2 linked regions of the Glaciimonas sp. PCH181 genome follow. The protein of the gene in region 2 interacts with the protein of the main gene of each other region in a pairwise test. Links are inferred from orthologs where the notes say so. Each region holds a gene or a part of one and is shown on either strand. Other genes may lie near its edges.

Evidence for each region.
Region 1: the proteins of C7W93_RS21155 (region 2) and C7W93_RS16175 interact in binary tests that used the Escherichia coli proteins (3 or more experiments, as listed by UniProt). The link is inferred for Glaciimonas sp. PCH181 from one-to-one orthologs.

What each region holds. Positions count from the first base shown.
Region 1 is NZ_PYFP01000002.1:664,660-668,237, reverse strand. The notes cover bases 1-2,950. They hold C7W93_RS16175 (glutamate-5-semialdehyde dehydrogenase), read right to left. Parts: upstream 2,137-2,950; coding sequence 865-2,136; downstream 1-864. Other genes in these bases: holA (DNA polymerase III subunit delta), read right to left, coding at 2,187-2,950; C7W93_RS16180 (CopD family protein), read right to left, coding at 364-786; C7W93_RS16185 (2-hydroxychromene-2-carboxylate isomerase), read right to left, coding at 1-333. In the rest of the region: more of holA, read right to left, coding at 2,951-3,203; LPS assembly lipoprotein LptE, read right to left, coding at 3,215-3,578. UniProt on the Escherichia coli protein: Catalyzes the NADPH-dependent reduction of L-glutamate 5-phosphate into L-glutamate 5-semialdehyde and phosphate. The product spontaneously undergoes cyclization to form 1-pyrroline-5-carboxylate.
Region 2 is NZ_PYFP01000003.1:100,745-104,784, forward strand. What follows is about bases 679-3,461. They hold C7W93_RS21155 (sulfate/molybdate ABC transporter ATP-binding protein), read right to left. Parts: upstream 2,729-3,461; coding sequence 1,628-2,728; downstream 679-1,627. Other genes in these bases: C7W93_RS21150 (CysB family HTH-type transcriptional regulator), read right to left, coding at 699-1,631; cysW (sulfate ABC transporter permease subunit CysW), read right to left, coding at 2,800-3,461. In the rest of the region: C7W93_RS24520 (hypothetical protein), read left to right, coding at 20-553; more of cysW, read right to left, coding at 3,462-3,723; sulfate ABC transporter permease subunit CysT, read right to left, coding at 3,742-4,040. UniProt on the Escherichia coli protein: Part of the ABC transporter complex CysAWTP involved in sulfate/thiosulfate import. Responsible for energy coupling to the transport system.

The DNA of each region.
Region 1 (3,578 bases), on a different replicon or contig from region 2:
ATCTAGCGCGGCCTGCGTGCCGTGGGCGAGCTGGGTTGCGATGATTAACTTGGCCGCATCATCGCTATGAACCGGGAAGTAGGTCGGTTGCAAGTTCAGCGGCTGCTCTAAATACGCGCTCCAACGTTGCAATTCTTGCAGGCGGTAGGCTTGTCGCTGAGGTGACCGCTTAGCCAGCGGCAGGCCGCCGGAGATCGGGAAAATTTTCGACAAATCGAACGGTTTCAACACAATCTGAACGCCATATTGTTTGGCCAACGCCGTCAATCGTGCATGCCCGAGATAGGCAAATGGCGAATGGGGCGCGAAATAATACTCACAGATTTTACTCATGTTGCATCCTTGGCAGGTAAGGGACCAGAATTAGAATGGCTTGACGACGACGAGAATAACGATAGCCAACAACAAAATAACCGGGACTTCATTGAACCAGCGCAGCCAGACATGGCTGCGTTTATTCGTTCCCAGTTCAAATTTCTTTAGCATGCTGCCGGACGCATGGTGATAACCGAGGACTAAAATAACCAGGAATAATTTAGCATGCATCCAGCCGTTACCCGGGCCTCTGCCGATGCCGTAACCCATCCACAACCAAGCACCAAAGATCACCGTGCCTATCGCCAATGGCAACATGAAACGGTACAGTCTGCGCGCCATCAACAATAACCGTTGCGTCGCCATTGGTTCGGTCTCTTGCGCCAGATTGACCAAGATACGGGGCAGATAAAACAAGCCAGCAAACCATGAAACCATGAAGACGATGTGTAGCGCTTTAATCCAAAGCATGAAGGTATCCTTATTGGTGAGTCCGGGAGTGGGGTTATCTAGCGGGTTGGTTGCTCAGGTTATCAATTCTTTGGTTTGTTATGTACGTACTTCGCCATGACCAAACACGACGTATTTCAGCGATGTCAGCCCATCTAGCCCGACCGGACCGCGCGCATGCAATTTATCGTTTGAAATACCGATTTCAGCGCCTAAGCCAAACTCAAAACCGTCCGCAAAGCGGGTTGATGCGTTGACGATGACGGAGGCCGAGTCAACCTCACGCAAAAACCGCATCGAATGCGAATAGTTTTCGGTGACGATACTGTCAGTGTGGTGAGAAGAATAGTGATTGATATGGGTGATCGCCTCGTCCATGTCTTCGACGATTTTGATCGCAAGAATCGGCGCCAGATATTCAGTGCTCCAGTCTTCTTCGGTCGCATCGGTCAGATGCGGATAGTCGCAGAAGCGCAATATCTTGCTGGCTTCGGCATCCGCACGTAGTTCTACATCTTTAGTCCGATACAAATGCGCCAGTTCTGGCAGCACATGTGGCGCGATGGAACGCGCTACTAGCAAGGTTTCCATCGTATTGCAGGTGCCGTAGCGATGACATTTGGCGTTGAAGGCGATCTTCAGGGCTTTTTCGGGATCTGCCGCATCATCGATGTAGACATGACAAATACCATCCAGATGTTTGATCATCGGGACTTTTGATTCTTTGATCAAACGGGCGATCAGACCTTTGCCGCCGCGCGGGATGATGACATCAATATATTCAGGCATGCTGATCAATGCACCCACTGCTGCGCGATCGGTCGTTTCGATAACTTGCACTGCATCGCCTGGCAAACCTGCGCCCTTTAATCCTTCTTTGACCAGTTTCGCTAATGCCTGATTGCAGTGAATTGCCTCTGAGCCGCCGCGTAAAATCGTTGCGTTGCCACTTTTGATACATAAACCAGCAGCATCGATAGTCACGTTAGGCCGTGCTTCATAAATGATACCGATGACGCCAAGCGGGACGCGCATTTGACCTACCTGAATCCCGGTAGGACGATATTTCATGTTGGAAATCTCGCCAATCGGATCGGGTAGGGCTACGATTTGCTGCAAGCCTTCGATCATGGTCGCGATGGCTTTGTCGGATAAGGTCAGGCGATCCAGCATCGCTTCTTCTAATCCACTGGCGCGCGCGGCTTCCAGATCTTTTTGATTGGCGGTGCGCAAGATATCGGCGTCGCGGCGGATTGCTTCTGCGATCAAGGTCAACGCACGATTCTTGGCGGCGGTATCCGCGCGTGCCATCAAGCGCGATGCTACGCGGGCACGTTGACCGACTTCAGCGATGTAGTGTTGGATATCCATAGTTTCTAGTCTGTCTAATCCGTTGGAAAGTGGTGACGGCGCAGAGGCATTTAAGAGCGAGCGACCTTTAATCCTAATTGCAGCAAAGCATCCCAGGCGTCGCCAGCAAATGTTTTGGCGCGCAAGCCTTTGACCATTTTGTCGATCTGAGCGGCCTGTTGCAGCGCTGCTTCGATGGTCGCCAGCGATAAGCGCCGCAACGCCGGTTCCATCAAGCGTTCACGCGGCCCCCAAATGCGGTATTCCTTCATCAACGCATTCAGCGGGCGGCCTTGCGTCATGCCTGATTTCAATTTTAATAACGTGCGACATTCTTCTGAGATTGCCCAGAGTACCAGCGGCAGCGCTTCGCCTTCGCCTTTTAGTCCATCGATCATCCGTACCAGACGCCCGATATCCCCGGCCAGCATCGCCTCGTTCAATTTAAAAACATCATAGCGCGCTACGTTTAGCACTGCGTCGTGGATCTGCTCGAAATTTAGTTTGCCCGCTGGATGTAGCAACGCCAGTTTCTGGATTTCCTGATGCGCTGCCAGCAAATTTCCCTCAACCCGATCGGCAATAAAATCCAGCGACTGTCGGTCGGTACTTTGCTGCTGCCCAGCCAAACGCACGCCGATCCAGTTCGGTAACTGTGACCGTTCTACTTGCTGAATGTCGAGATAGACGCTGGTCTGCTGTAAGGAGGCTACCCACGCCGCTTTTTGTGTTGCCCAATCCAACTTCGGCAACGTAATAATAGTGACGTTATCCGGATTTAACGTGGCGGCATATTGCTGCAATGCCTGGCCGCCATCTTTGCCGGGTTTGCCGGTCGGGATACGCAACTCGATCAGTTTTTTATCCCCGAACAACGATTGCGACTGATTCGCAGCCTGTAACTCGCCCCATTTAAAACTACGATCAACGATCAGAACATCGCGTTCCGAGCAGCCATGTGCGCGCGCGCTTTTGCGGATTTTATCCGCAGCTTCGAGCGCCAGCAGATGCTCATCGCTGGTGATGACGTACAGCGGGGCCACGGCTTTTGCCAAGTGGCCTTCAAGGGCGTCAATCCGCAGTTGCATGCCTAGCCTCTTTATTGCGCTGGAGTGACCGATGGGACTGACGACGCTGGCGGCGTCGGCGTTACCGCATCAGTGATTCCGGCATTAGCAGGTTTGAGCGCGGCCAGACGACGCAGAATTTGCTGTACCAGATCGGTTTGCATGTCGCGATACAACAGCGCTTCCTCGGCAACTTTTGATAATTCTTGCGATTCGTTATAGCTGATATCGCGCTTCAGTGTGATTTGGGTCGGCGTCATCAATTCTTTCTGCTGCGCATCTTTCAGGCGGAATGAAAATTTGTAATACAGCATGTATTCACGTGCACGGCCCTGACTGTTCAGAGTCAAAATGACTTTTTCCTGACTCTGCGCGAGGACTTCCATAATCGCTTCT
Region 2 (4,040 bases):
GTCACCCGTCGCGATGACAATGACTGAACTAACACTTCAGACGGAGAAAAAAGGAAGACCCTCCACCAAGTCTTTAAAAAATTTACTCAAACAAGTAAGCGCATCGCACTTAAATATATCTGCATCAGCGTTTGATAGCTTTAAAAAGACCGGCCTGCATATGCAAGAAAAACTGGACGCGTCAACGTCCCGCGCCAAAGAGGTAAAGGGAGAATTGTTAAGGAAAATCATCGCTGAGTATGCAGACCGTATCGGGCCGCCCGCGCGCAGCGTTGCATTAAGTCACTCTGACGTCGACTCAGAATGCAATATGAGAAGAAATAGCTTTTCCTCAGAAGTAGCCACGCCACAGAATAGCGTCGCGTCGCTCTCCTCGTCACTATCATCGTTTACGTCCGATGATGGGTCGGAAGTCACTACTCGCGCAAATAGCCTGGCATCACTCCGCTCTGCGTCCATGTCCGGATTCAGCATCTCATCCACTAATTCAGGCTCTGGGCGGCGTATTGATGAAAATCGCTGGATGCCGGAAATATTATTCAGCGAAAGGTAAATGCAGTTCTTGGTCAAGTAACGCTGACAACGCAAACGGGTCTGACATTCTTTAACACGCAGCGCGTCCAGAAAATGACAGACCCATTTATACCGCTAACAGCGAACGGACGAATCAGTAAGCCGGCAATGTCGTCGAGTACGCCTTAGTTCGACTCGGCATGCAATGCCTGAATAATATCCGAGCGCTTCAATTGCGGCGCAAACTGCAGGATAAAGTCTAGCGTGTAAGACCGCAAATAAGCGCCACGTCGCACTGCCAATCGCGTAACGTTTGACGCAAACAGATGCGCCACTTCAATCGTCTGCAAGCCACTCTGACGCGTATGTTCTGACGCCATCGCAGCCACAATCCCAACCCCTAATTCCAGCGAAACGTATTGTTGGATGACGTCGGAATCCATTGCCGTCAGAACGATATCCGGCGTAATACCCGCCGCCCTGAATGCTGCATCAATATGGCCGCGTCCGGTAAAACCGACATCGTAGGTAATCAATGGATAAGCAGCCAGATCGCTGAGACTGATCGGGCGCTCTACCAACAGCAATGGATGATGCTGCGGCACTACCACCACGTGACTCCACTCGTAGCACGGAAACGAAATCAACTCTTTAAATTGCGACAGACCTTCAGTCGCAATGCCGACATCGGCTTTACCCGAAATAACCCATTCGGCGATATGTTCCGGCGAACTCTGCTGCAATGCAATACGTACATCAGGAAAGCGTGCGCGGAATCCCTGCACTACCCGTGGCAATGCATAACGCGCTTGCGTATGCGTCGCTGCGACGGTCAGCGTGCCGGTGGTTTCGCCGGAATATTCCTTGCTGGCCTGACGCAAATTTTCAGCTTCCTGCAATAGCTTTTCGACGATCTGCAAAATGCCTTTACCGGGATCGGTCAGGCCGATCAGGCGCTTGCCATTACGCACAAAAATATCGACACCTAATTCTTCTTCCAGTTCGCGAATCTGTCGGCTAACGCCTGGCTGAGAAGTGAACAGGACATTGGCGACTTCGGTCAAATTAAAGCCGCAGCGTGCCGCCTCGCGGATAGATCTTAATTGCTGAAAATTCATCTGGCATCCTGATAATGTTGGTTCTTTTGGTCGACTGCATTGTCAACGAATACATGCAAACGACGCGGGCGCACGACTAGCGTTTCGCCCTCCTTTAAATTGAGTCGTGCAAAGCGCTCGGCCGAAATCACCGCCTCGATCAGCTCTGCATTGTCGTCGCGCTCTAACTCCAGTTGCGCCAACGGTCCTATCGCATGGGCGCGCTTCAATTGCACCACGATGCCTTCGGCGCCAGTGGTATAACGCTCGATATCCAAATCGTGCGGACGTACATAACCGATTCCGGCAGCATCTTCTGCCTCGGCATGATTGGGCGCATCGAAACGAATCCCGCCGGTATCGAGCACGCCACGATGGACGCGGCCATGGAATAGATTAACGTTACCCAGAAAGCCATATACAAAGGGCGATGCCGGATGTTCATACACCTCTTGCGGGGCACCGATTTGCTCTACATTTCCTTTATTCATCAGCACAATCTGATCGGCTACTTCTAATGCTTCTTCCTGATCATGGGTCACAAAAATACTGGTCACGTGAAGTTCGTCATGCAAGCGTCGCAACCAGCGTCGCAGTTCTTTACGAACCTTTGCATCCAGCGCACCGAACGGCTCATCCAGCAGCAATACGCGGGGCTCGACTGCCAATGCGCGGGCCAGCGCTATCCGCTGCCGCTGTCCGCCAGACAGTTGCGGCGGAAACCGATCCGCCAGCCAATCCAGCTGGACCAACTCCAACAGTTTTTTTACTTTTTCGCGGATGACGCTTTCGGATGGACGTGTTGCACGCGGCTTGACGCGCAAGCCAAAAGCAATATTTTCGAACACGGTCATGTGCTTGAACAATGCGTAATGCTGAAATACAAAGCCGACCTGACGTTCGCGCACATGGCGCGATGACGCGTCTTCACCATCCAGCAACACTTGACCGGAGTCTTGCCCTTCAAGCCCCGCGATAATCCGCAGCAACGTGGTTTTTCCGCAACCGGATGGTCCTAATAACGCGGTCAGTTCACCGGTGGGAAACTTCAGCGAAACATTATTCAACGCCGTGAATTGCCCAAATTTCTTATTGATATTATTGACTTCAATGCCCATGGCATGCTCCTGATAATTGTGTCAGCGCTTGGTATGCGCTATTGCAGTGTTCTGTTTGCAACGATCTCTGATCACGTCGGCTCTGCGGTCTCATCCCGCAAACGCCATTCAATAAACGACTTAAGGGCTAGCGTCACCAATGCCAGAAATGCCAGCAAGGAAGCAACGGCAAAAGCGGCCTGAAAGTTATATTCGTTGTATAAAATTTCGACTTGCAGAGGAATCGTGTTGGTCTCGCCACGGATATGGCCGGATACCACGGAGACTGCGCCAAACTCGCCCATTGCCCGGGCGTTACACAAGATCACGCCGTACAACAAACCCCATTTAATATTCGGCAGCGTCACATGCCAGAACGTCTTCCAACCGGACGCGCCCAACACTAATGCCGCTTCTTCCTCTTCACTGCCTTGCGCCTGCATCAATGGGATCAACTCACGCGCCACAAACGGGAAAGTAACGAACACCGTTGCTAATACGATGCCAGGCACCGCGAACAAAATTTTGATGTCATGCTCGCGCAGCCACGGCCCAAACCAGCCTTGCGCGCCAAACAACAGCACATAGATCAAACCCGATATCACTGGCGAAACTGAAAACGGTAAATCAATCAATGTCAGCAAGACGTTTTTGCCACGAAAATCAAATTTGGCAATCACCCATGACGCTGCCACGCCAAACACCAGATTTAACGGCACGGCAATCACCGCCGTCAGCAATGTCAGCTTGATGGCGCTGACCGCATCCGGCTCAATGATCGCGGCGATGTAGGCTTCCCATCCCTTCTTGAAGGCCTCGACAAAAACCGACACCAGCGGCACAACTAAAAAGAATGTCAAAAATAATAAGGCAACGCTAATCAGCAATGCCCGCACCCAAAATGGCTCTAGCGTGGCGTGCGGTACGTGAATCGGCTCCCCGCGTGCATGCAGGGTTGTAGTAGTGGATGGAGATGTACTCACAGTAGGACTCACATTTGGTGCAATGGCGCTCATGGCGGATAAAACCTTCTTTTAAACTCTTTCCGACTGTCCGCGCTTGCGGGTCCAGGCTTGCAGAATATTGATCGTCAACAATAAGAGAAACGATGCCGTCAACATCACCACCGCGATGGCGGTCGCGCCTGCATAGTCATACTGTTCAAGTTTGGTGATGATGAATAAAGGCGTGATCTCTGAGACCATCGGCATATTCCCGGCAATGAAAATAACCGATCCATACTCACCAGTAGCACGTGCAAAGGCCAAGGCGAAACCGGTCATCAGCGCGGGTAAAACAGTCGGAAAAATGACCTTGGTAAACGTTTGCCAAT